DNA from 4 places in the Janthinobacterium sp. GW822-FHT07H11 genome. Region 1 is predicted to be linked to each of the others. Evidence: predicted binding sites of a transcription regulator. Region 1 holds the regulator's gene; each other region holds the start of a gene.
The links. The regulator FNR, encoded in region 1, switches genes on or off when oxygen is low (the NO sensors DNR and NnrR bind a similar motif). The targets are predictions, from matches to a motif close to TTGATNNNNATCAA.
Positions count from the first base shown of each region.

Region 2: AC3RCJ_RS04845 (universal stress protein) is a predicted target of FNR. The motif match lies at 2,117-2,130, and genes of this name have one in related genera.
Region 3: cqsA (alpha-hydroxyketone-type quorum-sensing autoinducer synthase) is a predicted target of FNR. The motif match lies at 5,566-5,579, and genes of this name have one in related genera.
Region 4: AC3RCJ_RS15260 (XrtA system polysaccharide chain length determinant) is a predicted target of FNR. The motif match lies at 3,220-3,233, and genes of this name have one in related genera.

Region 1 is NZ_CM179507.1:322,904-330,667, forward strand. Features, by position in the region: gene ccoN (cytochrome-c oxidase, cbb3-type subunit I) at 66-1,493, shown strand; gene ccoO (cytochrome-c oxidase, cbb3-type subunit II) at 1,509-2,123, shown strand; gene AC3RCJ_RS01400 (cbb3-type cytochrome oxidase subunit 3) at 2,125-2,325, shown strand; gene ccoP (cytochrome-c oxidase, cbb3-type subunit III) at 2,318-3,238, shown strand; gene ccoG (cytochrome c oxidase accessory protein CcoG) at 3,243-4,625, shown strand; gene AC3RCJ_RS01415 (FixH family protein) at 4,772-5,296, shown strand; gene fnr (fumarate/nitrate reduction transcriptional regulator Fnr) at 5,423-6,181, opposite strand; gene AC3RCJ_RS01425 (response regulator) at 6,427-7,764, shown strand, end outside.
Region 2 is NZ_CM179507.1:1,087,893-1,095,656, reverse strand. Features, by position in the region: gene AC3RCJ_RS04855 (enoyl-CoA hydratase) at 1-667, opposite strand, end outside; gene AC3RCJ_RS04850 (MFS transporter) at 747-2,048, shown strand; gene AC3RCJ_RS04845 (universal stress protein) at 2,186-2,623, shown strand; gene mltA (murein transglycosylase A) at 2,672-3,928, opposite strand; gene AC3RCJ_RS04835 (hypothetical protein) at 3,810-4,085, shown strand; gene apaG (Co2+/Mg2+ efflux protein ApaG) at 4,131-4,505, opposite strand; gene rpe (ribulose-phosphate 3-epimerase) at 4,663-5,337, shown strand; gene AC3RCJ_RS04820 (phosphoglycolate phosphatase) at 5,337-6,053, shown strand; gene trpE (anthranilate synthase component I) at 6,297-7,764, shown strand, end outside.
Region 3 is NZ_CM179507.1:5,372,859-5,380,622, reverse strand. Features, by position in the region: gene AC3RCJ_RS23710 (adenosine deaminase) at 1-677, shown strand, start outside; gene AC3RCJ_RS23705 (ABC transporter permease) at 701-3,232, shown strand; gene AC3RCJ_RS23700 (response regulator) at 3,229-4,236, opposite strand; gene AC3RCJ_RS23695 (sensor histidine kinase) at 4,240-5,547, opposite strand; gene cqsA (alpha-hydroxyketone-type quorum-sensing autoinducer synthase) at 5,714-6,958, shown strand; gene AC3RCJ_RS23685 (MarR family winged helix-turn-helix transcriptional regulator) at 6,969-7,433, opposite strand; gene AC3RCJ_RS23680 (GIY-YIG nuclease family protein) at 7,494-7,764, opposite strand, start outside.
Region 4 is NZ_CM179507.1:3,463,035-3,470,798, forward strand. Features, by position in the region: gene AC3RCJ_RS15250 (TIGR03016 family PEP-CTERM system-associated outer membrane protein) at 1-747, opposite strand, end outside; gene AC3RCJ_RS15255 (XrtA-associated tyrosine autokinase) at 731-1,549, opposite strand; gene AC3RCJ_RS15260 (XrtA system polysaccharide chain length determinant) at 1,560-3,089, opposite strand; gene AC3RCJ_RS15265 (XrtA/PEP-CTERM system exopolysaccharide export protein) at 3,351-3,974, shown strand; gene AC3RCJ_RS15270 (N-acyl amino acid synthase FeeM domain-containing protein) at 4,188-4,934, shown strand; gene AC3RCJ_RS15275 (S1 family peptidase) at 4,938-5,708, opposite strand; gene AC3RCJ_RS15280 (hypothetical protein) at 5,705-7,764, opposite strand, start outside.

The DNA of each region.
Region 1 (7,764 bases):
TTTTTCGCGGTCAAACACTTACTCTCTGGCCACCATCATAAATAGTAATTCCAGGGAGAGTCTTTGTGGATCAATCGCTGAACTATAACTACAAGATCGTGAAGCAATTCGCGGTCGCTACTGTGGTATGGGGCATCATCGGCATGCTGGTTGGCGTTATCATCGCCGCTCAGCTGGCCTGGCCTGCCCTGAACCTCGACATACCTTGGCTGACATACGGACGTTTGCGTCCGCTGCACACGAATGCGGTGATTTTCGCCTTCGGCATCTGCGGCCTGTTCGCCACCTCGTACTACGTCGTGCAACGCACCTGCCAGGTGCGCCTGTTTTCCGACAAGCTGGCCGCCTTCACGTTCTGGGGCTGGCAAGCGGTGATCCTGTGCGCCGTCGTCAGCCTGCCCATGGGCTTGACCCGCGGCAAGGAATACGCCGAGCTGGAATGGCCTATCGCCATCCTCATCGCCGTCGTCTGGATCGCCTACGCCATCGTGTTCTTCGGCACCTTGATCAAGCGCAAGGTCAAGCACATCTACGTGGCCAACTGGTTCTTCGGCGCCTACATCCTGGCCGTGACGATTTTGCACGTGGTCAATGGCGCCGTCATGCCAGCCTCGTTCACCAAGTCGTATTCCGCCTATGCGGGCGTGCAGGACGCCATGATCCAGTGGTGGTATGGCCATAACGCGGTGGGCTTCATCCTGACCGCCGGCTACCTGGGCATGGTCTACTACTTCATCCCGAAACAGGCCGAGCGCCCCGTGTACTCGTACCGTTTGTCCATCGTCCACTTCTGGGCGCTGATCTTCACCTACATGTGGGCGGGCCCGCATCACCTGCACTACACGGCATTGCCTGACTGGACGCAATCGATCGGCATGGTCTTCTCGCTGGTCCTGCTGGCACCAAGCTGGGGCGGCATGATCAACGGCATCATGACCCTGTCGGGCGCCTGGCACAAGCTGCGCACCGACCCGATCCTGAAATTCATGATCGTTTCGCTGTCGTTCTACGGCATCGCCACCTTCGAAGGTCCGATGATGTCGATCAAGACCATCAACTCGCTGTCGCACTACACCGACTGGACCGTTGCCCACGTGCATGCGGGCGCCCTGGGCTGGGTGGGCTTCATCACCATGGGTTCGATCTACTACCTGCTGCCGCGCCTGGCGGGCCGCACGCAGATGCACAGCACGCGCCTGGTCGACGTGCACTTCTGGGTGGCCACCATCGGCATCGTGCTGTACATCGCGGCAATGTGGATCGCCGGCGTGATGCAGGGCCTGATGTGGCGCGCGGTCAATCCGGACGGCACCCTGACCTACACCTTTGTCGAGAGCGTGAAAGCAACGTATCCGTACTACGTGGTGCGCGTGGCCGGTGGCCTGCTGTACCTGTCGGGTATGTGCATCATGGGCTACAACACCTGGATGACCTTGCGCGGCAGCAAACTCCCCGTCGCCCGCATTCCGGAACTGAACGCGGCGCACGCCTGATAGGAGCAAAAGCAAATGAAATTTTCACATGCATGGATTGAAAAAAACCCCTGGCTGCTGATCGCCCTGGTCACGGTGGTGATCAGCATCGGCGGCGCCGTCGAGATCGTTCCCCTGTTCTTCCAGAAGAGCACGACGGAACCGGTCGCCGGCCTGAAGCCGTATTCGCCGCTGCGCCTGGCGGGCCGCGACATCTACGTGCGCGAAGGCTGCTACAACTGCCACTCGCAGATGGTGCGTCCGCTGCGCGCGGAAACGGAACGCTATGGCCACTATTCGGTCGCCGGCGAGTTCGTGTATGACCGTCCGTTCCAGTGGGGTTCCAAGCGCACGGGGCCGGACCTGGCCCGCGTCGGCGCCCGCTACAGCGATGAATGGCACCGCACGCACTTGAACAACCCGCGCGACGTGGTGCCCGAGTCGAACATGCCGGCCTACCCCTGGCTGGCGAAGACCAAGCTGGTGCCCGACGACATCATGCCGAAGATGCGCGCCCTGAAGCGCCTGGGCCAGCCCTACAGCGATGAAGAAATCGCCGCCGGCCCAGCCCAGCTGCAGGACAAGACGGAAGAAGACGCCCTGGTCGCCTATCTGCAAGGCCTCGGTACATTAATCAAAACAAGGAATTAGCATGGCAATCGAGAACCTGTTTGACAGCGCCAGCAGCGTCATGACGGTGGTTTCCTTTATGACATTCGTGGGCATCCTGTGGTGGACGTTCAGCCGCAGCAATGGCGACTTCGACGCGGCGGCACGCCTGCCGTTCGCCGACGAGGCGCTCGACTATCCGGCCGATGCCGTGCCGGCACAAGAGGAGCGCAACCATGGCTGACTTTACCAATGGCTTCTGGAACATCTACATCATCGTGCTGTCCCTGCTGGGCATCATCGGCTGCGGCGTGCTGCTGTACTCGCAGTCGAAAGTGAAAGTGGCCGCCGGCGCCCCCGCCGACGGCACCACGGGCCACGTCTGGGACGAGGACTTGAAGGAACTCAACACGCCGATGCCGCGCTGGTGGATGTGGTTGTTCTACATCACCATCGTCTTCGCGCTGGCCTACCTGTTCCTGTATCCGGGCCTGGGCACCTATGCCGGCAGCCTGGGCTGGAAATCGACGGGCCAGTACGAGGAAGAGCTGAAGAAGGCGGAAGCCGATTACGGCCCCCTGTTCAACAAGTACCTGAGCCAGGATATCAAGACGGTAGCTGCCGATCCGCAAGCGCAAGCCATCGGCCAGCGCCTGTTCCTGACCTACTGCGCGCAATGCCACGGTTCGGATGCGCGCGGCAACAAGGGCTTCCCCAACCTGACGGACAAGGACTGGCTGTATGGCGGCGATCCTGCCACCATCAAGACCACCATCATGCATGGCCGCAATGGCCAGATGCCGCCGATGGGTGCCGCGCTCGGTTCCGAAAAAGACATCGAGAACGTGGCCCACTACGTGCTGAGCCTGTCCGGTTCCACCTCGGACCCCGTCAAATCCGTGCTGGGCAAGGGCAAGTTCGGTGCCTGCATGGCCTGTCACGGCGCCGATGCCAAGGGTAACCCGATGCTGGGCGCGCCCAACCTGACGGACAAGATCTGGCTGTACGGCGGCAGTGCTGATACCATCATGGAAACGGTCCGCAAGGGACGCAACAACACCATGCCGGCCTTCAGTGACTTCCTCGGCGAATCGAAAGTCCACGTGCTGTCGGCCTATGTCTGGAGCCTGTCGAATCCCCAGACGCCCGTGAAATGATGTAATGGAACCTCAAGTCATCAAGATGTATGCGGCCCGCGAGCAAATCTATCCTCGCGAGGCCAAAGGACGCTACGCTACCTGGCGATGGGTATGCGTCTGGCTTACCCAGCTGGCGTTCTACGGCTTGCCGTGGCTGAACTGGAATGGCAGGCAAGCCCTGCTGTTCGATTTGACCACGCGCAAGTTCTACATTTTCGGCGTCGTGCTGTGGCCCCAGGATTTCATCTATCTGGCGGCCCTGCTGATCATCTGTGCCTATCTGCTGTTCCTCGTCACGGCCATTGCGGGGCGGGTCTGGTGCGGCTTCTCCTGCCCGCAAACGGTGTACACGGAAATCTTCCTGTGGGTCGAGCGCCGCATCGAGGGCACGCGCAGCGCGCGCATGGCCCTCGACAAGCAGGGTCCGTCCCTGCGCAAGACGGCCAAGAAGACGGCCAAGCACCTGGTGTGGGGCGCCATTGCCCTGTGGACGGGCTTTACCTTTGTCGGCTACTTCACGCCGATCAAGGAACTCGCGCATTCCGTGCAAACCCTCAACTTCGGTCCCTGGGAATGGTTCTGGGTGCTGTTCTACAGCCTGGCAACCTACGGCAACGCGGGCTGGCTGCGCGAGCAGGTGTGCAAATACATGTGCCCCTACGCGCGCTTCCAGAGCGCCATGTTCGACCAGGACACCCTGATCATCACCTACGATGCCAAGCGCGGCGAACCACGCGGCGCCATGAGCAAGAAGGCCGGCAACAACGACAAGCTGGGCGACTGCATCGACTGCACCCTGTGCGTGCAGGTGTGTCCGACCGGTATCGATATCCGCAACGGCCTGCAGTATGAATGCATCGGCTGCGCGGCCTGCGTCGATGCCTGCAATACCGTGATGGACAAGGTCGAGCGGCCGCGTGGCTTGATACGCTACAGTACCGACCATGCGATGGAAAACAACTTCAATTCGAAGCAGATCCGCCAGCGCGCCATGCGCCCGCGCGTGCTGATCTACACGTCCATCCTGGCCCTGATCATCATCGCCGTGTGTACCTCGCTGGCCCTGCGCACGCCGCTGAAGATGGACGTGATCCGCGACCGCGGTTCGATGGGACGCGAAGTGGAAGACGGCATGATCGAAAACGTCTACCGCCTGCAGATCATGAACACCTCCGAGCAAACCCAGCATTTTAAAATCAGCGCTTCCGGCTTGCCGGGCCTGACCTTGCTGACGCGCGAGGAAGTGACCTTGCAGCCGACGGAAACGCTGGGCTGGCCGATCCGCCTGCGCGTGCCGCACGGCGTGGGAGAAAAGGGGTCGAACAAGATCGCAATCGAGTTGCAATCGCTGGACGACCCGTCGCTGCATGTGCGTGAAAGCGCGGTCTTCATCGTGCCGCGGTGATGTTGATTTGGGGTCGGACCCTCCGGGTCCGACCCCGGTATTTCGCCGCAGGGGTATCATCAATCATGCGCTAGGGTCACTTGATTTTCAACCCGGAAGCAAAAGCTGGGGTCAGACCCAAAGGGTCCGGCCCCAAGGAGAACACAATGTCCGACAGTCTGAAACTGCAACCTCCCGTTGCACCGTGGTACAAGCATCGCTGGCCATGGCTGCTGATGATCGGTCCCGGCCTGTCCGTGGTCGTCGGCAGCTTCATGGGCTATATTGCGTTTACGCAACCCGATGCGCTGGTGGTGGGCGATTATTACAAGCAGGGCAAGGCCATCAACCAGGATTTGAAGCGCGACACGGCCGCCAGCAACCTGGCCATGGACACCAGCCTGTCCTACGACGTGGCGCAGGCGCGCCTGGCCGGTTCCGTGCACAGCTTCGGCAAGGCCTACCAGGGCCCGCTGCAACTGCACCTGGCGCATGCGACCCTGCCGGAAAAAGACATCAAGCTGCTGGTGCAGCCCGATGCCCAGGGTAATTTCTCGGTGGCGCTGCCGATGCTCGAGCGCAGCCGCTGGCAGGTACTGGTGGAAAACGACAAGCGCGAATGGCGCCTGTCCGGCATCTGGACCTGGCCGCTGCAGCGCAGCATCGCGCTGCACGCCGATGAAGAGCTATAACGTACAGCGCCGGGAAAAAACCGTAGCGAGCGGCAGTGATTTGTGGCTAAGAAGCGCAGCTGTGCTAGAGCACAGCGAGCATCGCAGGCCGCAAAGCGCGACGCGCAGCAGGTTTTGACGGTGCTGTTATTTGCAGATGTCGGTGCCGGCCGTAATGGCCTTCAGTTTGGCTGGCTGCAAGATCTCGATCTCGCGGTTGGAGACGCGCAGCCAGCCTTCCTTCTTAAATTTCGACAATAAACGGCTGACGCTCTCGATGGTCAGGCCCAGGTAATTGCCGATTTCCTCGCGCGACATGCGCAGCTGGAACTTGCTGCTCGAATAGCCGCGCGCTTCATAGCGCGACGCCAGGTTGACGATGAAGGCGGCAAAGCGCTGCGTCGCCTGCATGTTACCCAACAACAACATGACACTTTGCTCACGCGTGATTTCCTGGCTCATCATGCGGTGGAAATGGCGCAGCAGGGTCGGCATATTGCCCAGCAATTGTTCCAGGCTGGAAAACGGGATTTCACATACTTCGCTGTCTTCCAGGGCCACCGCATTACAGTGGTGGCGGTCGGCGCTGATGGCATCCATGCCCAGCAGTTCGCCGGCCATCTGGAAACCCGTCACCTGCTCTTCGCCGCCCGGATTGATCTGGTAGGTCTTGAAGTGGCCCAGGCGGATCGCATACAGGTTCTGGAACGAGTCGCCGATGCGGAACAGCGAAGCGCCGCGCACGATCTTGCGGCGGCGTCCGATAATCTGGTCCAGCCTGTCCATGTCGCCCACATCGAGCCCCATCGGCAGGCACAATTGGTGCATGCTGCAGGTCGAGCATCGCGCACGCAACGCTTCCACGGTCACTGTGGGCAAGGTTGGAGAGAGTAGCGCTTCAGTCATGTCGGTACCTTTTAGAAAATGCAACAACAAGTTTACTGCATACACGGTTGCCGTGTGCCAATTTCACCGTAATTTCGCCGAATAAACGACGTCTTGCATTTAATTATATGGCAACATCGTCAAAAGACCATGTGGGGAGGGGAAATTGCGCGGTGGCGCTTGCCAAGCTGGGGTATTGATAGGAAAATTCTTGACAGCATTATCTGCCTCTGCCGCCTGTGCCGCCCGGTACTGAAAAGGAAACTATGAAGCCTCTCGGCATAAAAGCAAAAGTCGCGCTGGCAACCAGCCTGACCTCGATCGCCATGATTGCCCTGGTTACCATGATACAGGTGCGGCACATGCGCGACGACTTCACCAAGGTACTGCTGAGCCAGCAGTCGGCCCTGATCACCCGCACGGCCGCTGAACTCGATGACAAGCTGGCCATGCTGCTGCAGATCGTCACGCTGACGGCCAGGCAGCAGCCGCCCGAATTGATTGCCCAGCCCGCCCAGTTGCGCCAATATTATTCGCGCCGCTCGATGCTGGTGCTGTTCGACGACGTGCTAGTGCTGGACGCGCATGGCGCCGTCGTGGCCGACATGCCGGAAGTGGCGGGACGCGCTGGCATCAACGTCGCCGAGCGCGAGTATTTCCAGACCGTGCTGCGCACGCGCCAGCCCATGATCACCGAACCGATGCTGGGCAAATCGAGCGGCCTGCCCATCGTGCAGATGGCGGCACCCGTGCTGGGCGCCGACGGCCAGGTGGCCGGCGTGGTGATCGGCGTGCTGCGCCTGTACAAGGACAACCTGCTGGGCCGCCTGCGCACGGAAAAGATCGGCAAGAGCGGCTATTACTTCATCCTCACGCGCGGCGCCGTGCCGCGCTACGTGCTGCATCCCGATACCAGCCGCTTGCTGCAGCCGCGCCAGCCGAACGCCAACCTGACCACCACGCAGCTGCTGAAGGACGACGGCGAAGGCAGCATGGTCAGCACCAACAGCCGCGGCATCACGGCCGTCAACAGCTTCAAGCGCCTGAAGTCCGTAAACTGGCTGCTCGCGGCCTCGCTGCCCATCGATGACGCCTTCGAACCGTTCGACGGCGTGCTATACCGGCTGGTGCTGTGGAGCACCCTGGCCTCGCTGCTGGCCGCGGCAGTGCTGGGCTGGGTCACCGTGCGCCTGCTGTCGCCGCTGGTGCGCCTGCGCGACACCCTGCAAGCGCTGCGCAGCAGCGGCAGCCGCTTCACCCCCGTGCCGGTGCAGCAGCGCGACGAGATCGGCGAACTGACGGAAGCGTTCAACGGCCTGATGAGCGAACGCGACCGCCTGCAGCAGGAGCTCGAATCGCGCGCGGCGGAACTGGAACAGGAACGCGACCGGGCCGAGGCGGCCAACCGCGCGAAGAGCGATTTCGTGGCCAATATGAGCCATGAAATCCGCACCCCGCTCAATGCCGTGCTGGGCATGGTGTATCTGCTCGGAAATACCAAGCTCGATACGGAACAGCGCAAGTATCTGACCATGGTGCGCGTGGCGGGCCAGTCGCTGCTGGGCATCCTGAACGACGTGCTCGACTATTCGAAGATCGAGGCG
Region 2 (7,764 bases), 760 kb from region 1:
CATCGGTCAAGGTGGTTTCAAAGGCGCGGTTGACGCAATCCTTGATCATCATCGCGACCGAGGTCGGCATGGCGGCGATGGTCTTGGCGGCAGCCAGGGCTTCTTCCATTAATTTATCTGCCGGCACCACGCGCGACACCAGGCCGATGCGTTCCGCCTCGACGGCATCAATGGTACGGGCCGTCAGCAGCAGGTCCATGGCCTTGGCCTTGCCGATGGCACGCGGCAAGCGCTGCGTGCCGCCCGCGCCCGGCGTGACGCCGACCTTGATTTCCGGCTGGCCGAATTTGGCGCTGTCGGCGGCGATCAGGAAATCGCACATCATGGCCAGTTCGCAGCCGCCACCGAGTGCATAACCGGCCACGGCGCCCACCACGGGTTTGCGCACGCGCAAGATATGCTCCCAGTTGCGGCTGATGTAGCCCTGGGTAAAGGTGTCCGGATAGGTGTAATCGGCCATGGCGGCGATATCGGCACCGGCTGCAAACGCTTTTTCGCTGCCCGTCAGCACGATGCAGCCGATATTCTCGTCGGCATCGAATTTGAGCAAGGCGTCGCCCAGCTCATTCATCATGTTGTCGTTCAAGGCGTTCAAGGCCTTGGGGCGGTTCAGGCGTATCAGTGCCACTTTGTCCTGGATGTCGATGATCAGGTCTTCGTATTGCATAGGGTCTCCTCTGGGTGAACACGGTAACGATGATTGTAGCGGCTAACGGCGGCGGCGCGGCAGGTGCGCTGCTATTATTGTGAGCCCGATCACCTTTATCGAGCAGCGTATTTTCTCCTCCCTTTTCCAGTATTGCGCCCGCCACCTGCGCGGCGACGGCAGCGCCGCCAGCGTCAATTTCCGCCGCCTGTGGTTCAGCAACGGCCTCAATTGCTTCGGCGCCCAGATCACCTCGCTGGCCCTGCCCCTGTGCGCGGTACTGCTCCTGCAAGCGACGCCTGAGCAGATGGGCTTGCTCGTGGCCCTGCAGGCGCTGCCGTTCGCCCTCTTCGGCCTGCCCGTCGGCGTGCTGCTGGACAGGCGCAGCAAGCACCCGATCATGCTGTTCAGTGAAAGCATGTCCGGCCTGGCCCTGGCCAGCGTGGCCGTCGCCTACTGGTGCGGCGTGCTGTCGATGCCGTGGCTGTATATAGTGGGGTTCATCATCGGCACGGGCTTCGTCGTCGGCGGCGGCGCCGAACAGGTCTTCCTGACCTTCCTGGTGGGGCGCGATGGCCTGATCGATGCGCAATCAAAATTTGCCGCCACGGAATCGGCGTCGCGCCTGATCGGCCCCGGCCTGGCCGGCGTACTCGTGCAAGTGCTGTCGGCGCCCGTCGCCATCCTGTGCACAGCCTGCGGCTATCTGATTTCCGTCTTCAATCTGCGTGCCATGAGCGTGCGCGATCCACGCCCTGCTCCCTCCGACAAGCATGCCTTGCGCGACATCGCCGACGGCTTGCTGTTTGTCTGGCGCGAACCGCTGCTGCGCGCGCTGGCCTGGGGCGCCGGCATCTGGCACTTCCTGTTTTACGCCAGCATGGCCTTGACGGTGCTGTTTGCCACGCGCGACCTGGGCATGAGTCCGGGCGTGCTGGGCATGACGCAAATGCTGGGCGGCGCCGGTGTGCTGCTGAGCGCCTTCATCGTCAAGCCGCTGACGAAGCGCTACGGCGCCGGCCGCACCATCCTGATCGGCCTGGCATCGACCTCGCTGTGCTTTGCACTGACACCAACGATTCCCGCCGCCTTGTTCGGCAGCGCGGCCGCCAGCGCCGTCGCGTATGCCGTGCTGATGTTCTTTTTCGATTGCGGCGTGATGCTGTTCTTTATTCCCTACCTGGGCTTGCGACAGAAAGTTACGCCCGACCCCATGCTGGGACGCATGACATCCACCATGCGTTTCCTGACGGTGGCAACCGCCCCGCTCGGGGCGCTGGCCGCCGGCTGGGTGGCCGAACACTTTGGCGTGCGCAGCGGCCTGGCCTGCATCGCGGCCGGCAGCATTGCCCTGACGATCGCCATGGTGTGGGGAACGCCGCTGCGTAGCGTGCGCACGTGAAGCGGAAAACAGGCATACACTGTTAAATATTGCCTTGACGACACTATTTATAGCTAAGCCAGTGAGGTTTGATTTACATCAAGGTTTTGCTTGAGGTAAATCCATAAGCTGTCTTACATCACTCTAGGGAGCACGCCATGTTTAACACCATTTTATTTCCCACCGACGGTTCGCCCTTGTCCGACAAGGCCGCCGAGACAGCCATCGCCTTTGCCCAACTGAACAAGGCCAAGCTGGTTGCCATCAGCGTCGTGCAGCCTTTCCCGTTTTCGCCGATGGCCGACGGCGGCATCGTGCTCGACGCCAGCCTGTATGAGCAGCAGATGCACGAATCGGCCCAGCGCGCCATCGACAAGATCAGCGTGGCCGCGCGCGCCGCAAATATCGCCTTCGAAGGCGTGGTATCCGTGTCGCCCAGCCCGCACGAAGAAATCGTGAATACGGCGGAGAGCTACCATTGCGACATCATCCTGATGGCCTCGCATGGCCGCAAGGGCTTGAACAAGTTGTTCGTCGGTAGCGAGACGCAAAAGGTACTCGCGCATACGCACCTGCCGGTCATGGTCCTGCGTTAAATCAAGCCATGCGCTGCGCCAGCCCTCGCGGCCGGCGCAGCATTTTCCTCAGCGTACCGGGGCCTGCTTCGGCAGCAGCACCCACACCATTCCGCTCTGCTTCATGCGGCCCGCATTTTCCGCCGCCTCCGCACCAAATCCAAAGAAATAATCGACGCGGATAGGCCCGCGAATGGCGCCGCCCGTGTCCTGCGCCATCACCAGCCGCTGCATGGGGATATCGCTGTTGGCTTGCGTGGTCGACAGGAACACCGGTGCGCCGAGCGGCACGAAGCGCGAATCGATGGCCACCGAGCGCTGCGGCGTCAGCGGCACGCCCAGCGCGCCCTTCGGCCCCACCTTCGGATCGGGCAAGCGCTCTTCCTTGAAGAAGACATAGCTGGGATTGGCATTGAACAATTCATCCTTGCGCGTGGGATGGCCTGCGATCCATGCCTTGATGCCTTGCGCGGATGCCTGGCTCATGGTCAGCTCGCCCTTGTCCACCAGGTAGCGGCCTATCGATTTATACGGATGGCCATTCTGGTCCGCATAGGCGACGCGCACGGTTTCCTGGGTATCGGTCAACTGCACGCGGCCGGAACCCTGCACCTGCAGGAAGAACGCTTCCACCTCGTCATCGACCCACAACAATTCCTTGCCCGTGACGGCAGTGGCGCGCTCGATATCGGCGCGGGTCGAATACGGCACGATCTTCTTGCCAACCAGCTTGCCGCGCAAGCGCATATTCTTCAATTCCGGGTACACCCCGGCCAGGTCCACCGTCACCAGGTCATCGGGCACCTTGTACAGCGGCGTCTGGTATGGACCACCACGCTTGCGCGCGCCGTGCAGCAGCGGCTCGTAGTAGCCGGTGACGAGGCCCGTGCCAACACCGTCGGCGGCCACTACCTGGTTCGGCACGAAGAAGGTTTCGAAGAACAGGCGGATGGCCTTGTCGCTATCGGCATTCACCTGGCGCGCAATGGTGCACGATTCCTTCCAGTCAGCCCGCTTGGCCAGCACGCCGCACGATGCCATGAAGGCGGGCCAGGCGGCGCGCAAATCGTCGCGCGCCCAGCCGGGCAAGGCAGAAAAACTGGCGGGCGCAAAGGTGGGCGCCTGTACATCCTTGGCCTCGGCCGCATCGGATGGGGCCGGCTTGGCGGGTACGGGCTTGACGACCGTGGGCGCGATAGGCGGCGCCTTGCCGCTGGCTGCAGGCGTTGCCACGGGGGGCGTGGTACAGGCGGACAAGCCAAGCGCGACGGCGCCGGCTGAAACGAGTAGACTGGTGCGTTTTAATAAGCTGCGTGTAAATAACATAAGGAAGCGTATGTGGATCTTGATGATTGAGGCGCTGGTGGCGTTCTTCTTGCTGGCATTTATCGTCTGGTGGACCATGTATTCGGGCAAGAAGCCCATGCCACCAGTACAAAAACAGCTCAACGAAGAAAAAGATGCCACGGAAAAACTGAAATAATCAACGCGGGCTTGCCAGCCCGCCTGATCGCTGCCTGCACAGGCTTCAGTGCAGCGTGCGCGGCAGCGACAGGACGAATTCCGGAATCGGCGCTTCGAACTGGTGGCCATCTTCCGCTACGCAAAAATATTCGCCGCGCATCGAACCTTGCGGCGTCGCCAGCGCGGTGCCGCTCGTGTATTCGAACTGCTCGCCCGGTTGCAGCAGTGGCTGGTGGCCAACGGCACCCAGGCCCCGCACTTCTTCCACCTTGTCATTGGCGTCCGTGATGACCCAATGGCGCGAAATCAGTTGCGCGCCAATGGTGCCACTATTGAGCACGCGAATGGTGTAGCTGAACACATGCCGGCCCTGCTCGGGTGCCGATTGCTCTGGCAAGTACTGCGTCTTGACCGTTACCGTAAATTCGTAAGTCGACATCGTCGTTCCTTTATTAGTCATTCCCAGTCATACATTGCGTCACGTGTGCCTTATCGGCCACTGCGCGGCCTGGATTCTGTGTTTCAAAAAAGCATGACGGCGGCGTCAAGCGTAAAATAGCGCAAATCGGATTTTCCACACTTAGCCCTTACCCACCATGACAACATTCCGTATCGCTCCCAGCATCCTGTCCGCCGACTTTGCCCGCCTGGGCGAGGAAGTGCGCAACGTCGTTACCGCCGGCGCCGACATCATCCACTTCGACGTGATGGATAACCATTATGTGCCGAACCTGACCATCGGCCCGCTGGTGTGCGAGGCAATCCGCCCGCACGTGCAAGTGCCCATCGACGTGCATCTGATGGTCAAGCCTGTCGATCGCATTATCCCGGATTTCGCCAAGGCTGGCGCGAACATCATCACCTTCCACCCGGAAGCGTCGGATCACGTCGACCGTTCCTTGCAACTGATCCGCGACAATGGCTGCAAATCGGGCCTGGTGTTCAACCCGGGCACGCCATTGCACTACCTGGAACACGTGATGGACAAGATCGACATCATCCTGATCATGTCGGTCAACCCGGGCTTCGGCGGCCAGTCCTTCATTCCGCAAGCGCTGAAGAAAATCGCCGAAGCGCGCCGCATGATCGACGAATCGGGCCGTGACATCATGCTCGAAGTCGATGGCGGCATCAAGATCGACAACATCGCCGCCGCAGCAGCAGCGGGCGCCGACACCTTTGTCGCCGGCTCGGCCATCTTCGGCAAGCCCGACTACAAGGCCGTCATCGACGCCATGCGCGCCGAGCTCGCAGCCGTCAAGGGCGCCTGATGCAAGCGGGCACGGTGAAAGACCACGTACTGGCCGGCGTGCGCGCCGCCATCATCGACCTCGATGGCACGATGCTCGACACCGTGCCCGATTTTCATGTCGCCATCAACGGCATGCGCGCAGAACTGGGCCTGGCGCCCATCAGCGCCGAGGCCATCAAGCGGATGGTGGGCAAGGGCTCGGAAAACCTGATCCGCACCGTGCTGGCGCTCGACTTCGATGCGGACGGCGTGGAACAGCGTTTCGAGCAGGCGATGGAGGGCTACCAGCGCCACTATCTGGCCATCAATGGCCAGTTCAGCACCCTGTACCCGGACGTGGAAGCCGGACTGAAGGCGATGCAGGCGGCCGGCTTGCGCCTGGCCTGCGTCACCAACAAGCCGGTCGCCTTCGCCCTGCCCCTGCTGAAACAGAAAAAACTCGATGGCTATTTCGAGATCGTCTACGGCGGCGATTCGCTGCCGCAGAAAAAACCGCACCCCATGCCGCTGCTGCAAGTGTGTGCGGACTTCGACTTGCCGCCCGCCAAAGTGGTGGCCATCGGCGACTCCTCGAATGACGCGCAAGCGGCACGGGCTGCGGCTTGCCCCGTCTTGACGGTACCGTATGGTTACAACCACGGACACTCTATACACGACACCGATTCCGATGGTATAGTAAATACGCTGCTCGAAGCGGCCCATTTTATAAGCATGCAAAACAGACCAGCATACTGACCAACACCACATCGTGAACACGTTTCTCATCAAAAAACACAATGTCACCCAAACCGGCTCGATTGAGGCCTGGCTTTGGCGACGCTGGCAATCCTGGCAGGCCTAAGGGCCGAGCCGTGTAAGATTGCTGTCGGCTGCGCGCGCGCATTTTGCGTATCTTGTGTGCACCGGCAGGTTTTTTGATAACCCACCGCAGGGTTTGTGCACCGTGCACACGCGTACCCTGACGGCATGGAGAGAAACATGACCGAACTCGAATTCAAATCGCTGGGCCAGCAAGGCTACAACCGCATCCCCCTGATCGCGGAAGCTTTCGCCGACCTGGAAACCCCGCTCACGCTGTACCTGAAACTGGCGCAGACCCAGCAAGGCGGCAAAAACACCTTTTTGCTCGAATCCGTCGTCGGCGGCGAACGCTTCGGCCGCTATTCCTTCATCGGCTTGCCCGCCACGACCGTGTTGCGCAGCCATGGCAGCCGCACGGAAATCGTCAAGAACGGCGTCGTGATCGAAGAGCACGAAGGCAATCCGCTCGACTTCATCGAACAGTACCAGTCGCGCTTCAAGGTGGCCCTGCGCCCCGGCATGCCGCGTTTCTGCGGCGGCCTGGCCGGCTACTTCGGCTACGACACCGTGCGCCACATCGAAAAAAAGCTGGCCGGCGGCGCGCCGAAAGATGACCTGAACCTGCCCGACATCCAGCTGATGGTGACGGAGGAACTGGCCGTCATCGACAACCTGTCCGGTAAACTCTACCTGATCGTCTACGCCGACACGGCGCAGCCCGAGTCCTTCAGCAAGGCGCGCCAGCGCCTGAAGGATTTGCGCATGATGCTGCGCCGCGGCGTCGATGCGCCCGTCACCAGCGCCTCCGTGCGCACGGAAACCATCCGCGATTTTTCCAAGGAAGACTACCTGAAGGCCGTCGCCAAGGCGCATGAATATGTGATGGCGGGCGACCTGATGCAGGTGCAGATCGGCCAGCGCATCCGCAAGCCCTATGTCGATTCGCCGCTGACCCTGTACCGCGCCCTGCGCTCGCTCAATCCGTCGCCGTATATGTACTTCTATAATTTCGGCGACATGCAGATCATCGGCGCCTCGCCCGAGATTTTGGTGCGCAACGAGACGACGGCCGACGGCGGCAAGAAAGTCACCCTGCGTCCGATCGCCGGCACGCGTCCGCGCGGCGCCACGCCCGAGCGCGATGCGGAACTGTCGGCAGAACTGCTGGCCGATCCGAAAGAAATCGCCGAGCACGTGATGCTGATCGACCTGGCGCGCAACGACATCGGCCGCATCGCGGAAACGGGCAGCGTGCACGTCACCGACCGCATGGTCATCGAAAAATACTCGCATGTGCAGCACATCGTCTCGAACGTGGAAGGCAAGCTGAAAGAGGGCTTGTCGAACCTGGACGTGCTGCGCGCCACTTTCCCCGCCGGCACCCTGACGGGCGCGCCGAAAGTGCGCGCCATGGAAGTGATCGACGAACTGGAAATCACCAAGCGCGGCATCTATGGCGGCGCCTGCGGCTACCTGTCGTTTGGCGGCGAAATGGACGTGGCGATTGCGATTCGCACGGGCGTGATCAAGGACGGCATGCTGTACGTGCAGGCCGCGGCCGGCATCGTGGCCGACTCGGTCCCCGAAATGGAATGGCAGGAAACTGAAAACAAGGCGCGTGCCGTGCTGCGCGCCGCCGAACAAG
Region 3 (7,764 bases), 1.3 Mb from region 1:
ATGGCATTTACCGCGCCTGCCAGGACAGCCCCGTCAGCGCGGCCCTGATCCTGTGCTTCCTGCGCCATTTGAGCGAGGACGAGGCCTTTGAAACCCTGGAAGACGCGCTGCCGCACCGCGACAAGTTCATCGGCATCGGCCTCGATTCCTCGGAAGTGGGCAACCCGCCCGAGAAATTTTCGCGCGTGTTCGCCCGCTGCCGCGCACTGGGCCTGCACCTGGTGGCCCACGCGGGCGAGGAAGGCCCGCCCGCCTACATCCGCACGGCCCTCGACGACTTGAAAGTCGAACGCATCGACCATGGCGTGCGCTGCCTGGAAGACGCGGACCTGACGGCCCGCCTGGCGCGCGAACAGGTCGCGCTGACCGTTTGCCCGCTGTCGAACACCAAGCTGCGCGTGTTCGACCAGATGCACGACCATAACCTGGTGCAGCTGCTTGACGCCGGCCTGCTGGTGACGGTGAACTCGGACGATCCCGCCTATTTCGGCGGCTACATGAACGACAATTTCGACGCCATCTTCGACGCGCTGCCGCTGGGCCTGTCCCACGCGCAGCGCCTGGCGCGCAATGGTTTCATCGCCGCCTTCCTGCCGCAGGCGGAAAAAGACGCCTTCCTCGCCACCGTCGATGCGTATTTCGCCCAGCACGCCGCCGCCCACGGCGCCACGCAATAAATTCTGATAAAGACCCGCCGCCCATGTTCCGCCTCTCTTTGAAAATGACCGGCCGCGACTGGCGCGCCGGGCAACTGCGTTTCCTGCTCGTCGCCCTGATCGTGGCCGTGGCGGCCCTGTCGGCCGTGGGCTTCTTCGTCGACCGCCTGCGCGCGGGCCTGAACCGCGACGCGCACCAGTTGCTGGGGGCCGACCTGGTCATCAGCGCCGACCAGCCCGTCAATGCCGAATGGCGCGCACAAGCGCAGCAGCGCGGCTTCATCCTGGCCGACACTGTGACCTTTCCCAGCATGGCGCAGGCGGGCCAGGGCGAGCAGTCGACGTCGCAGCTGGCGTCCATCAAGGCCGTCTCGCCCGGCTACCCGCAGCGCGGCAAGCTGAAAATCACCACCAAGGCGAGCGAAGCGCAGGATGCCGTGGGCCAGCCGACGGACCAGGTGCCGGCGCCCGGCACCGTGTGGGTCGATGCGGCGATCCTGTCCAGCCTGAACGCGAAGCTGGGCGACACCCTGACCCTGGGCGACAAGGCATTTACGGTGACGCAACTGATCGCCAGCGAACCGGACCGCGGCGCGTCCTTCCTCAATTTCGCCCCGCGCGTGATGCTGCCCTTGAGCGACCTGGCCGCCACGGCGCTGGTGCAGAACGGCTCGCGCGTGTCATACCGGCTGCTGCTGTCGGCGCCGCCGGCCAAGGCGGCCGAGCTTGTGCAATATCAAGCCTGGCTGGAAAGCCGGATCAAGGCGCAGTCGATAAAAGGCGTGCGCATCGAATCGCTGGAGTCGGGCAGCCCGCAGATGCAATCGACCCTGGACCGCGCCGACCGTTTCCTGTCGCTCGTCGGCCTGCTGTCGGCCATGCTGGCGGCCGTCGCCGTGGCCATGGCGGCGCGCCGCTTCATGCTGCGCCACCTCGATGCCTGCGCCATGCTGCGCTGCCTGGGCCTGACGCAGAACCAGGTCACGGCCATGTACCTGATCGAGTTTTTACTGGTGGGCCTGGCGGGCAGCCTGGTCGGCGTGATGGTGGGCTACGGCGGCCACCTGGTGCTGCTCGAGCTGCTGGGCAAGCTGGTGCAGAGCGACTTGCCGCCCGTTTCCGTGCTGCCCGCGCTGCAGGGCGTGGCCACCGGCATGCTCTTGCTGCTGGGCTTTGCCCTGCCGCCGATTTTGCAATTGCGCAATGTTCCCCATAACCGCGTGATCCGCCGCGAGCAGGAGCCGCCGCAGGCGCTGGCCCTGGCCACCTATGGCCTGGGCATTGCCGCCTTCGTCGTGCTGCTGCTGTGGCAGGCGGGCGACGTCAAGCTGGCCTTGCTGACGGCGGCCGGTTTCCTCGGCGGCTTCGCCCTGTTCGCCCTGGCCGGCTGGCTGGGCATCCGCTCGCTGAAAACCCTGCGCGGCGCTTTCAAGCACCAGGGCTGGCGCTTTGCCGTCACGTCCTTGCAGCGCCGGCCGGGCGCCACCGTGATCCAGGTGGTGTCGCTGGCCCTGGGCCTGATGGCCTTGCTGCTGCTGACGGTGGTGCGCGGCGACCTGATGGTGGCCTGGCGCAACGCCACGCCACCCGACGCGCCGAACCGCTTCATGATCAATATCCTGCCGGAACAAAAAGAGCCGATCGCCGCGCGCCTGGCCCGCGCCGGCGTGGCCAACGCCCCGCTGTATCCGATGATACGCGGCCGGCTGGTGGCCGTGAACGGCAACGCCATCACGGAAAGCACCTACGAGGACGACCGCGCCAAGGGCCTGGCCGACCGCGAATTCAACCTGTCGACGATGGCGGCCATGCAGGAAGAAAACAAGCTGGTGGCGGGCAAGTGGTTCAGCGACAAGCCCGGCGCGCCGGCGGAGGCGTCGGTGGAAGAGGGCATCGCCAAGACCTTGAAGCTGAAACTGGGCGACAAGCTGCGCTTCGACATCGCCGGCCAGAGCGTGGAAGCGGCCATCACGAGTTTGCGCAAGCTGGAATGGGGCTCGATGCGCGTCAACTTCTTTGTCATCCTCAATCCGGCCGCCATGGCGGACACGCCGCAGACGTGGATCACGGCGTTCCACCTGCCGCCCGCGCAGGCGGACCTGGGCAATGCCCTGCTGCGCGACTACCCGAACCTGACGGTGGTCGACGTGGGCGGCGTATTGAAACAGATCCAGGGCGTGCTGGACCAGGTGGTGACGGCCGTCGAATTCCTGTTCGCCTTTACGCTGGCCTCGGGCTTGCTGGTGCTGTATGCGGCGCTGATGGGGTCGCAGGACGAGCGCACGCGCGAAGCGGGCCTGCTGCGCGCGCTGGGCGCCACGCGGCGCCAGCTGGCGCAGGCGCAGCTGATCGAGTTCTCGCTCGTCGGCGCGCTGGCCGGCTTGCTGGCCGCATCGGGCGCGGCGGCCATGGGCTGGGCCCTGGCCACGTACCAGTTCAAGTTCGCCTGGAGCTTCGCGCCCGGCGTGTGGGCCTTCGGCCTGCTGGCCGGCGCCCTGTGCGCGATCGCCGGCGGCTGGCTGGGCTTGCGCAATGTACTCAAGCATCCGCCCTTGCAGACCTTGCGCGCATCCTAGGACGCGATGCTGTCGCCCGCCTGCGCGCGCAGGAACTGGGCGTAGGACGGCGCCGGCTGCGCCAGCAGGTGCGCGGGAAGGTCGAACAGGGCCCAGAAATACGGTTCGCGGCCCTGGCAGATGTGGGGCGCGGCGCAGTAGCGGAACCAGTTTTCGCCGATCTGGCTGGAATACATGCCGTCGCTGTCGGGGTCGGAAAAGTAGGGGATCACGCGCATTTCCAGCAGGGCCAGCAGCAATGAATCGGGCGCGTCACTGTCGCGCGCCATTTCATATTGCGTGTGCAGGCTGCGCTCCGTCTCGATGATCATCAGCCTGGCCTGGCCGTCGCGCGTGAAAAACAGGATGCCGGCGGGATTCGGGAAAATATAGAATTCGACGAAGCCATGGCGCCGGCACAGCTCGTGCACCACGGCGGCCAGGGCTTCGTCTTTCAGGAAACTGTAGTCATGCAGCAATAGCACGTCGCGCACGGTGTCCGATTGTTGCAGGAAGAATTCGCGCTGCAGGGCATGGATTTCCTGTTCCAGGATGTCGAGCGCATCGTCGTCGCTCTTCTTGATGTAGCGGTCGATCAAGCCCCGGTTGAAGGCCGTCACCGCCACCTTTTCATCGGCCGCGCCCGTAAACAGGATTTTCTTGCAGGGCAGGTCGCGCACGGCCTGGCAGAATTCCAGGCCATTCATCTGCGGCATCGAGTAGTCGACCACCAGCACGGACGGCATGGCAAAACGCTGCGCCTGGCCGCTGATGCGCCAGATGCGTTCGATGTCGAGCGCCACGTTGCACTGGTCGGGCAGCAGGTTTTGCGTGTCGAAGTTGACGTGCAGCGGCATGTCGCCCGGGTGCGGGCTATGCCGCAGCCAGTGCAGGGCGCTGCTGGTGTCGTGGAAAGTCTTGCGCGCCAGCGCAGGATCGAGCTGGAACGCCAGGCTTTTCAGGAAAGAGTCGCTGTCGTCGATCAGGACGGTCAGCGTGGGATGGGTGTAGACGGGCAGTTGCATGCGTCACCTCGCGCGGTGGATGGGGGGGAAGCGGCTGGGCACCGGTTGCGGAAACTCCAGCACGAAGATGGTGTAGGCGCCTTCCCGCGCGATGCAGCTGATGCGCGCCTGCCAGGCCTGCATGATTTGCCGGCACAGGGCCAGGCCGACGCCGCTGCCGTTGTGCGCGGGATAGGAATAGAAACGGTCGAAGATCAGCGGCAGGCGGTTGCGCGCGATGCCGCAGCCCGTATCGATGAACAGCAGGCGCGGCACGGGGCGCGCGCCATCGATGATGATGCGCACGCGGCCCTTGCCGGCCCGCTGGATGGCTTTCAAGGCATTGCGCAGCAGGTTCAGCAGGATCACCACGCACAGCTCGGATTGGCCGGGAAAGGTGAAATCGGCGCGTACATCGACCCTGACGATGTCGCGCTGCGCCGTGCTGGTGAACGGATAGCGGCGCAGGACGGCCGCCACGCTGTCGTGCATGGCCACCGCTTCGCTCGCTTCGAGCTTGCGGTTGACGGCGCTGGCGCTGAGCAGGAACAGGTCGATCATGTGGTGCATATGGCGCACTTCGAACTGGATGCGCGCCAGCGCTTCCTGGCTGGGGGCGTCCGGCACCAATTCTTGCGCTTCGCCTTGCAGCCGGCGTTGCAGGCCGCGCACATTGGCTTCGACGCTGACCAGCGGCGTGCGCAATTCGTGCGCCACGCTGCCCAGGCCCGCGGCCAGGCCCGCCAGCTTTTCCTGCGCGCCCACGTGGCGCCCCACCTTGACCACCGACAGCACGGCAATCGTGAACCAGTGCACGGGCAACTGCTGCAATACCTCGCGGCTGAGCAGGAAGGCGGGATCGCCAGCGAGGGCAAAGGCCAGGCAGGCCAGTACGGTGCCGCCCAGGTAGGCCAGCACGGCGATGCGCGTATCGAAATGGAACAGCACGACCAGCGCCACCAGCAGCGAATGCGCCCACAGGGCCGACGCGTGGTTCATCAGGAACATATACGTGAAAAAGAAGGGCAGTTCGAAGGTCAGGCCCAGGAACAGGTAGAGGCTGAAGCCGGTATTGCTGAAGCGCCCGGGCCACAGCGCGGGCAGGAACAGCGCGGCGGCCACCGCGCGCAGGGCCAGCGATTCGTACTCCTGCGGAAAACTGTAGTGCCACAGCGTGTAATACAGGGGCATGCCGAGCGCCCCGATGACTGCCAGCATGCGCACCTGCGCACGCCGCATGGGCGTGTGTTCGATGGCATCGTGGAAATGCAGGAAAGGCTGGAAGATCTTGCCTTGCCATCGTTTTCCCGTCGGGGACTGCGCATGCGTCATGGTGGAGGGGCGTGTTCGTTGAGGCGAATCAATACAACATGATCGGCGTGTTCTTCCTGAAAAAGAGCCGTATCGCACTAACTGTTGAGATGTATCAATCTCGTGCCGGATGGCTCGCGCATGTTGGACGCGGTAGTTCCCACCGCAACCATTCCAGGAGTCCTCCATGTCGAACGCCCTTTTCCCCCTGTCTTCCGCCGCTGTCCACGCTGAACAATGCTTGCCGGCCTTCGTGCGCCAGCGCATGGACGAGCACTATGTCGAGCGCATTGAAAAGCTGCTGGGCGGCGAACACTTGCATGAGTGGCAAGCGATGCCGGCCGGTGCGGTCATGCTGGCAGGTAATGATTACTTGCATATCGCCGGCGAGGCGGCCCTGCTGGCGGCCCAGGCGCAAGTGTTGCAGGGCGGCGGCGCCATGCTGATGTCGTCCGTCTTCCTGCAGGACGGCAGCCGCCAGCACCGGCTCGAGCGCAAGCTGGCGGACTTCCTCGGCAGCGAGGCCTGCGTGCTGGCGCAGTCGGGCTGGGCGGCCAACGTGGGCTTGCTGCAAAGCCTGGCCGGGCCCGGCATTCCCGTGTACCTGGACATGCAGGCGCATGCCTCATTGTGGGAAGGCGTGCAATCGGCGCAAGCCGTGCCCGTGGCCTTCCTGCACAACGATGGCGCCCACCTGCAGCGCCAGATCGACAAGCATGGTCCCGGCATCATCGTCGTCGATGCGCTGTACAGCACCAACGGCAGCGTGGCGCCGCTGCTGGACATGGTGGAGATCGCCGAGCGCAGCGGCAGCATGCTGATCGTCGACGAGTCGCATTCGCTGGGCACGCACGGTCCCCAGGGCACGGGACTGGTGGTGGAGCTGGGCCTGGCCGACAGGGTGCATTTCCGCACGGCCTCGCTGGCCAAGGCCTTTGCGGGCCGGGCCGGGCTGATCACCTGTTCCGCCCGTTTCAAGGGGTATTTCCTGTCCGCCTCGCGGCCCGCCATCTTCAGTTCCTGCCTGCTCGAGCATGAACTGGCCTGGTTTGATGCGGCGCTCGGTTTCATCCGCGCCGCCGACGGCCGTCGCGCCGCCCTGCGCCGCCACAGCGTGCAGCTGCGCCAGGGCTTGATGGATCTCGGCTACAACGTCAGCGATGGCACCGAGCAGATCATCGCGCTGGAGGCGGGCAGCGAACCGGACACCCTGATCCTGCGCAAGGCGCTGGAACGGCACGGCATCTATGGCGCCGTCTTTTGCGCGCCCGCCACGCCGAAGAACCGCGCGCTGGTGCGCCTGACCCTGAATGCGGGCTTGCGCGAGGACGAGTGCGCCAGGGTGCTGGCCGCCTGCGCCGCCATCCGCGACGAGGTGGGCATGGCGCGCTGGCCATCGACGCGGCGTATGCGCAAGCTGGCGCTGGTGTAGGGGCGGCGCCTCAGCCGCTGGCGGGCTGGCTGCCGGCGATGCCGGCCAGCAGCATGGACAGCGGTGCCAGCTGTTGCGCGCTGGCGCTGCCCAGCAATTCCTGGCCCAGCGCCTGCGCCGTCACGTCGGCATGGGCCAGCAGGGCCTGTCCCGCCTCGGTGATGACGGCGTAGCCGACGCGGGCATCGCGCGCATCGGCCTGGCGCGCCACCAGGCCGATCTTTTCCAGCGGCATCAGCGAGCGCGTGATGCCCGACGCCGTCAGCGCCAGGCGCTCGGCCAGGTCGATGCGGCGCAGGCGGCCGCCCGGTGCGCGCTGCAAGTGGTACAGCAATTGATAATCGCCAAAGCTCAGGCCATGCAGATTGCCCAGGATGCTGTCGAAGCGGCGCACGATGAGCGCCTGGGCGCGCGCCAGGCGCAGGCAGAAGTCCAGCGCGCCGGCGCCGTCCGGCGCAGGGGGAGGGTGTTGCATAATGACATCCTTTCAATTCGCTGCGAAGTGCTTGAGTGCGCAAGTGTAACCGATGGCAATTCAATACAGCGCCTGGCCCTGCTCCCGCAACTGCGCCAGGTGCAGCGCCAGCAGGGCGTCCAGTTCGGCGTCCGCATCGAAGGCGGGGTCGTCGGGCAGCGTGACGGTATCGAGCAGCTCAAGGCGGAACGCCGCCTCGCCGTCGCGCCGCCAGTCCGCCTGCAGGCCGGCGTTGCGGTGCGTGCCCAGCGTGAGTTCGAAGCGGTGGCGGTTCAGCGCGCCGGGCGCATTGCGGCTGCGTTCGAGCAGGGTGCGCCCGCTGGGCAGGTGC
Region 4 (7,764 bases), 3.1 Mb from region 1:
GCTCGAGGCATAGCCTTCCTTTTCCATGCCGGCATTGGCGGTGGCGGCCCATTTGCTGCTGAACGGGTAGCGCAGGCCCACGCTGCTGCGCTCCATGCGCTGCGGCGCCAGCTTGCTGTCCTGGGTGCGGCGCAGGTCGTAGCTGGCGTTCCAGTTCCAGCCGTTGCCGCGCGGTTCGCCGCTGAGCAGCATCTCGACCTCGTCGCTGTGCATGGACAGCAGCGCGCTGTCGCTGGCGACGGTGTTGCGCGTATAGCGCAGCTCGGCCGTGCCCAGGGCGCGGAAGCGGTGCCGCAGATAGGGGCTGACGGTGGTGGTGCGCACCGTGCTGGCGTTGCCGGCGCCGGGCAGCTCGTCGATGATCTGCGGCCCGAACGGCGAGATATTGTTCCTGCTGATGCTGGCGCGCGCCTCGACGTGGAACCAGTCCTTGAGCAGCTCCGCGTCGGCGGACGCCTGCAGCTGATGGTTGGCCGTGTCGGGCCGGCGCAGGTAGTAGAACATGCGCCAGCTGTAGTCGAGGTGCACCTGCAGGCGCGGCCCGCTGCCGATCAGGGCGATGGCGGGCGCGATCTCGGTGATGAAATCGGACCTGGCCTGGGCGGCCGGCGCCAGCAGCGCGTTGTCGGTATAGCTTTCGCGCAGGCGCAGCGAGGGCACCACCAGCCAGTCGACCGCGGCGGACGGCACGGGAAACAGCAGCAGCATCAACGGTAGCGGCAACAGGCGGCTAGTCGTAATAGCCATAGTAATCGTTGCCCGGAAACGATTTGGTCTTGTTGTAGATCAGGTGGATGTGTTCGCACGATTCGATCTGCCGCAGCGCTTCCTTGACGGCGTGCTGGGTGGTCGTTTCCGCCTCCACCACCATCACCACCTGCCCCATCTGCCCCACCAGCGCGTGGGCTTCGCTGGTGATCAGCAGCGGCGGCGAGTCGAAGACGACGATGCGGTCCGCATAGCGGCTGGCGATTTCACTGAGCAGCCGGCTCATGGCGCGGCTGCCCAGCAGTTCCGTCGCGTGCTTGTTGCTGCGCCCGGCCGGCAGGATGCTCAGGGTGGCGACGTTGGTCTTGAGGATCACGTCCGACATCGCCAGCTGCTCGTCGAGCAGCACGTCCATCAGGCCCGGCTCCGGCGGCAGGCCCAGCACTTTCAGCACGGACGGGCGCGCCACGTCGGCATCGACCAGCAGCACCGTGATGTCCATTTCCATGGCGATGCTCATGGCCAGGTTGACGGCGCAATACGTTTTGCCTTCGCCGGGCATGGCGCTGGTGACGACGATCAGGTTGCCATGGCGGATGGCCTCGGCGCCGCTGGCGCGCGCCTGGCGCAGCAGCGGGCGCTTGATGATGCGGAAGTCCTCGGCCACCGTGGTGCGCCCGCTGTCGTGCGTGACCATGCCCTGTTGCTGCAGGCGGGCCAGGTTCAGCTCGCGGTAGCGGGGCGACGCCGCCGCATCGGCCGCCCCCGCGGGCTGCGCCAGGTAGGGTACGCCGGCCTCGGCCACGCCCAGTTGCGGCTCCTGCTTGCCATCGTCGTTCATGGTCGCTCCCCTAGAATTTGAGCAGCGCGGCCGTCATGACCGCGCCGTACAGCACGAACAGGCTGCCGAGGCAGGCGCCAAAGCCGTAGCGCGCGCGCCGGCGGCGGATGGTCTGCAGTTCGGTCCAGTTCATCGACACCGTGCCCAGCACGCTCAAGCCGGTGGCGTCGCGCAGTTCGGCCGGGCTGAGGAAGGTGGGGCGCACCTGGCTGATCAGCAGTGCCGCGGCGACGCCGGCCACCAGCGCCGCGCCCAGGGCCGCGGTAAACAGCAATGGCCGGTTCGGCCCGACGGGGGCGAACGGCACGGTGGGCGGGTCGATGATCTTGAAGGCCATCATGTCCGTGGTGGAACTCAGTTCGCCCGACAGCTTGGCCGCTTCGCGCCGGCCGATCAGCTTTTCATAGTTTTCCTTGTTGATGATGTAGTCGCGGTTCAACTGCGCCAGCTGCGATTCGACCTCGGGCACGGCATTGCTTTGCGCCAGCAGGCGCTCGTTGCGCGCGTTGTATTCCTGCACGCGCGCCTTGATGGCGGCCACCTTGGCGTCCGCCTCCGTCAGCGCCACCTTCAGCTGCTGCAGCATGGGGCTGTAATTCTTGCCGGGATCGCCGGATGCCGCCTTCAGCTTGCTTTCCTCGATCTTGCGCTCTTCCAGCTGGGCCACCAGGCGCTTGGCGGCGATGATGTCGGGATGCAGTTCCGTGTATTGCATGCGCAGGCTGTCGAGGTTCTTGTTCAGCGAGGCGATGCGCTCGTCGAGCTCGGGATTCGTGATGGCGGCCGCGTTGGGCTCGAGGTCGAGCACCGGTTCGTCGCCCTCGATCTGGCTCAGGATGGCCTTGCGCGCCTGTTCCGCCTCGACCAGCTCCAGCCTGGCATTGTTCAGGCTATCGGACGACATCAGCAGCTGGCTGCCATAGTCGATGCCCTGGCGCGGCAGCAGCAGGTTGTTGCGGATCTTGAAATCCTTCACCAGGTTTTCCGCCGCGCTCAGCTTGTCCTCGTAATTCTTGATCTGTTCGTCGATGAACTGCACGGCTTTTTGCGAATCGCCTTTCTTGCCCTGGAAACTGCCTTCGACAAAGATCGTCAGCAGGCTTTGCACCACGTCGCGCACCACCTTCGGATGGCGGCCGTTATAGCTGATCGTGTAGATGTCGTAGGCGTTGGTGCCGGTGATCTTGATGCGGCCCATCAGTTCGTCCAGCTGGGCCTCGTGCTCGCGCACGGTCTTCGCATCGAGGTCGAGGTCGACCATGCGCATGACGCGCTCCACGTTCGGCCGGCTGAGCAGGGTGCGGCTCATGATGGCCACCTGCTGTTCCGTGTTCGGCACGCTGGTCATGCCGGCCATCAGCGGCTTGAGGATGGTCTGCGTATCGACAAACACGCGCGCCGAGGTCTGGTAGTCGTCGGGCAGGCTGATGACCTTGATGAAGCCGGCGATGGCCACCAGCCACGCCACCAGGACCGCATGCCAGCGGTATTTCCAGATGCCTTTCAGGCCGGAAAGCAATTGCTGTATCAACTCTTCCATGGCGCTTCCTTCATGTCACGGTGGGACGCGGTGCGCGTGCCGGCGGCGCGCAAGGAACAATGCGGAACCGTTGTCGGGCATGCAAAGTATAGGGCCGTGCCCGGCCAATATTTCCCAAGATGATTGCTTCTTGATACGCCTCAAGGATCGCTTGCCGCGTTTTAATAATCATAGGAACTTCGCGGCCCAGTCTGGCTTCGCGCGGCCCTTGCGCCGTCGCGCGGCCGGTCCGCACGCGCCACCGACTCGAAGAGGCTAGGCATGAATCCGTTCCGACGTGCACTGTTGAAGAATGCGCTGGCCCTGGCGGCCGCCGGCGGCCTGCTGGGCGCGTGCCGCACGCGCTACCCGCTGGCACCCGCCGATGACAGCGTGCCCATGCACGACTACCTGATCGGGCCCGGCGATTCCGTCAACATCATCGTGTGGCGCAATCCCGAGGTGTCGCTGACGGTGGCCGTGCGGCCGGACGGCAAGATCACCACGCCGCTGGTGGAAGACCTGCCGGCCAGCGGCAAGACCTCGACCCAGCTGGCGCGCGACATCGAGCAGGCGCTGGGCAAGTTCATCCAGCAGCCGGTGGTGACGGTCATCGTCACCAATTTTTCCGGCCCCTACGACGAGCAGATCCGCGTGATCGGCGAGGCGGCCAAGCCGCAGGCGCTGCCGTATCGCCTGGGCATGTCGCTGATGGACGTGCTGATCGCCGTCGGCGGCATTACCGATTTTGCCGCCGGCAACAAGGCCAGCATCATCCGCGTGCGCGAGGGCCGCCAGCAGCAGCTGCGCGTGCGCCTGGACGACTTGCTGAAAGAGGGCGATATTTCCGCGAATGTCACGATGCGTCCGGGCGACGTCTTGCTGATCCCGGAAAGCTTTTTTTAAGGCCAGTTTCCAGAGCAGGCTCATGCTGACAAAAAAGCACTTTTATTTGTCATTTTGTACTTACTGGCAAATTTCAGGGCGTTATTTGCTATTAAATAGGTAATTTCTTCTGTTTTTTTTGCGGTCGGCGGGAACTTCTCCAGTTTTCCTCTTGTCACAAGGCATTGGCTTCAGTCCGTCTCAAAGCGGAGGGCCGATGATAGCGAGGACAAGATGAGCTTAGAAGACGAACCAATTATTTCCTTTGACACGCCCGGCGGCTTCAGCGACCTGGTGGTCGGCGAAGGCAAGATCGATCCGGCCATGGAGCACGAACTCGACTTGCAGCGCTTCCATATCCGCATGGCCAATTCGCGCGGACGGCGCGAAGCGGCCAGCTTGCTGATCCGCAAGATGTATGGCTGGCGCGGCTATGCCGTCGATCCCGGCATCGCGCATGCGCTCAACAAGATCACCCTGTTTGCGGAAACGGCCGGCACCACGGTCGGCACCATGACCTTGTGCCTGGACAACGACGAAACGGGCTTGCCCGCCGACGAAAACTTCCGCGACAAGCTCGACCTGCTGCGCGACGAGGGGCGGCGCCTGTGCGAACCGTCGCGCCTGGCCATCGACAAGGGCGTGAGCAAGCGCGTGTTCGCGGCGCTGATCCATATTTCGTATATCTATGCCCACAACATCCACGGCTTCACGGACTACGTGATCGAAGTCAATCCGCGCCACGTGGTGTTTTACAAGCGCATGCTGGGGTTCCGCGATTTTGGCGGCGAGCGCGAGTGCACGCGCGTGGGGGCGCCGGCCGTGCTGCTGCGGCTAGACCTCGACTACATGGGCGAGCAGATCCGTAAATACGGCGGCTTGATGGAACAACATGGGGGTGAACGGTCGTTTTACCCCTTTTTTTTTCCAACATGGGATGAGCCTGGCATCACGGACCGCCTGCGCCAGGGACGCAACTGACGCCTATTTGTTTTTTAACAGGATCGCCTGCATGTAGTGGCCGGGAATGGCATAGGTAATGCCGCTCGGCGCGCTGATGGCGCTTTCCTTCAAGCCTTTCACGTACACCATGTTGACGATGCCGTAGACGATGCCCGTGTCCGGATCGAACAGGGGACTGCCGCTGCTGCCCGGGTAGGCGGTCGCGTCCAGCTGGAACACGGTGTAGGGCGACTTTTGCAATTGCGCCAGGCGCTTCGCATCGAGGCGCTGCGCGTTTTCGCTGGGCATGACCACCGGCGTCAGCGACGACACGGTGGCGCGGTGCGTCACGTGGTGCAGGCCCAGCAGCATGCCCAGCGGGAAACCCGTGAAGGCCAGGGCCTGGCCTTCGCGCACGCGGGCCGCGTCGCCCAGCTGCAGGGCCGGCAGCGGCGCGCCCGACAGGCGCAGCAAGGCCAGGTCGTGCTCGGCGTCGATGGCGCGCACGCTGGCCGGGCGGAACTGGGCCGTGTCGCCCTGGCCCGTGAGGATGCCGATGACTTCGTTGGGATTGGCGTCGAGCAGCTTCTGGATCACGTGGGCGCAGGTGAGCACGCTCAAGCCATCGTCCGTGACGAAGCCCGTGCCGATGAAGGTCATGGGCGGCGTGCGCGTCTTTTGCACGCTGCCGACGCCGACGACCGATGGCTTGATGCGCGCAATCACTTGCGCCAGCGTATCGTCGGCGCGGCCCGGCGGCACGGCGGACAGCAAGCCCAGGCAGAACAGGGACGTGGACAGCAGGGTTTTCATGGGGGCGGCTCCTGGACGGGGGCGGGGGCATGGGGAAGGCGCAACAGCGCGCACAGCAGCATCAGATAGCACAGCAGGGCGATGCGCGGCACGTCGAGCAGGCTGTCGAACAGGCCGACGACGAGAAAGCCGGCCAGGCTGGCGCCGCCCGCGATGGCCCAGGCATGGCCGCGCGCGGCCGCGCGCAGCAGCCGCATGGCGGCCAGCGTCATCAGTCCCAGCATGGCCACGGCGCCGCACACGCCCGATTCGATCAGCAGATGCAGCGGCAGGTTCTTGACGTGCCAGGGCAGGTGGTGGTGGTCGCTGCTGAAGAACCAGTAGTCGGGGGCGGCGCTGAACTGGCCATTGGCGACCAGTTCCGCGCCGTCGTCCGCGCGCAGGCTCAGGTTGTCGATATCGATCACGGACGAGGCGGCCGTGCCGCTGGCCGCCACTTCCAGCTGCACCGGCGCGCGCAGCAGCCAGGGGCTGCCGCCCAGCCAGGCGCTGTCGACGCGCGCCTCGACATGCTGCCAGACGGGCCGGCCGGCCACGGGCGGCGGCAGGCGCAGCGGCACGTTGACGCAGTTTTGCGGGTACAGCAGCTGGCGCTCGCATAGCCGTACCTGCAGCACGGGCATGGGGCCGGCGCGGCGCACGTCGAGCGCCAGCGTGTACGCGCGCCGCGGCTCGACCGGCAGCCGTTGCAGCAGGCGCAGCAGTTCGCCATAGCCGGCGCGGTAGCCGGGACTGGCCAGCCGGAGATAGCGGTTGCCTGCCTCATCGGCGTATGCCATGCTGGCCGGTATCTCGCGCAAGGGATTGCGCCAGAAATAGGTGGCGGGAAAGCTGCCCGTGCCCATGCCGAACGCGGTGCTGGCCGCATCGGCCGACATCATGCCGAGCGCCTGGCGCCAGTGGCGCAGCCGGCCCTGCAAGTCGCCGCCGCTGGTGGCGAAGCGTTCCGTCGCGTAGTAGCTGGCCGACACGGGTATGGCCAGCAGCATCAGCACGCCCGCCGCGCCGGCCAGGCCCAGGCTGGCGCGGTTCAGCTGCCACAGGGGCGGCCGCAGGCGCGCATTGCCCAGCATGGCGGCGGCCAGGGCGACGACCAGGCCGGTAGCGGGCAGGGCCGGCGCCCCGGCCCAATGCCAGCCTATCCACACGAGATTGCAGGCAAGCAGGGTCCATGCCATCATGGCCAGGCACAGCCGGGCCGGGCCGCCGCCAGGCGGGCGCCCGACCGGCCACAGCGCGCCGGCCAGCAGCAGTGCCGACAGCAGGAACAGGCAATACGGCGGCTTCAGCCAGCCTGCCGCCGGCAGGCCTGCCGGCCACCAGGCGGCCAGCAGGCCTTCGATGGCCAGCGCGCACAGCACGCAGGCGGGCGCCAGCCGCCACGGCAACGGCCGCGTGGCCAGCACGAAGCTTGCGCCCAGCAGCACCACGGCGGCGATCAGGCCGCGGTAGCCGCCGCTGCCGAACAGGTACAGCAGCACGCTGGCGGCCGCCGCCAGCAGCAGGCCGGCGCCGGCGCGGCGCCCTGGCGGGCGGCGCGGTCCATGGCGGCCGGCGGCGAGCGCCTGCCACAGCGACAGCAGGCCGCCGGCCAGCATGGCCGCGTACAGGGCGCGCGAGAACGTGGTGAGCGCCGCGTGCAGCGCCAGCGCCAGCAGCAGCAGGGCCAGCGCGCCGTGCCGGCGCGTGCGCGCGCGGGCCAGCCACAGCGCCGCGAACGGCAGGCTCAGGGCCAGGTAGCCGTCGAGGGCGGCGCCGCCCGTGTGCATGGCGGAAAACGGCGCCGTGATGCGATAGTCGCTGGACAGGTTCAGCAGGCCGGGAAACACGGCGCGCTCCCACAGCGCACAGGCGGCCACCATGGCCAGTCCCGCCAGCAGGCCCGGCAGCGCATAGCGGCGCAATGCCGGCCCGCTGGCATCGCGCAGCAGCAGCGGCAGCAGCAGCATGGCCCAGGCCCAGGCCTTGCCCAGGCGCAAGCTGTTGTAGTGGCTGAGATAATTGTTCCACGCATCGGCATCGGCGGGCGGCAGCGGCAGCAAGCCGCGCAGCAGCG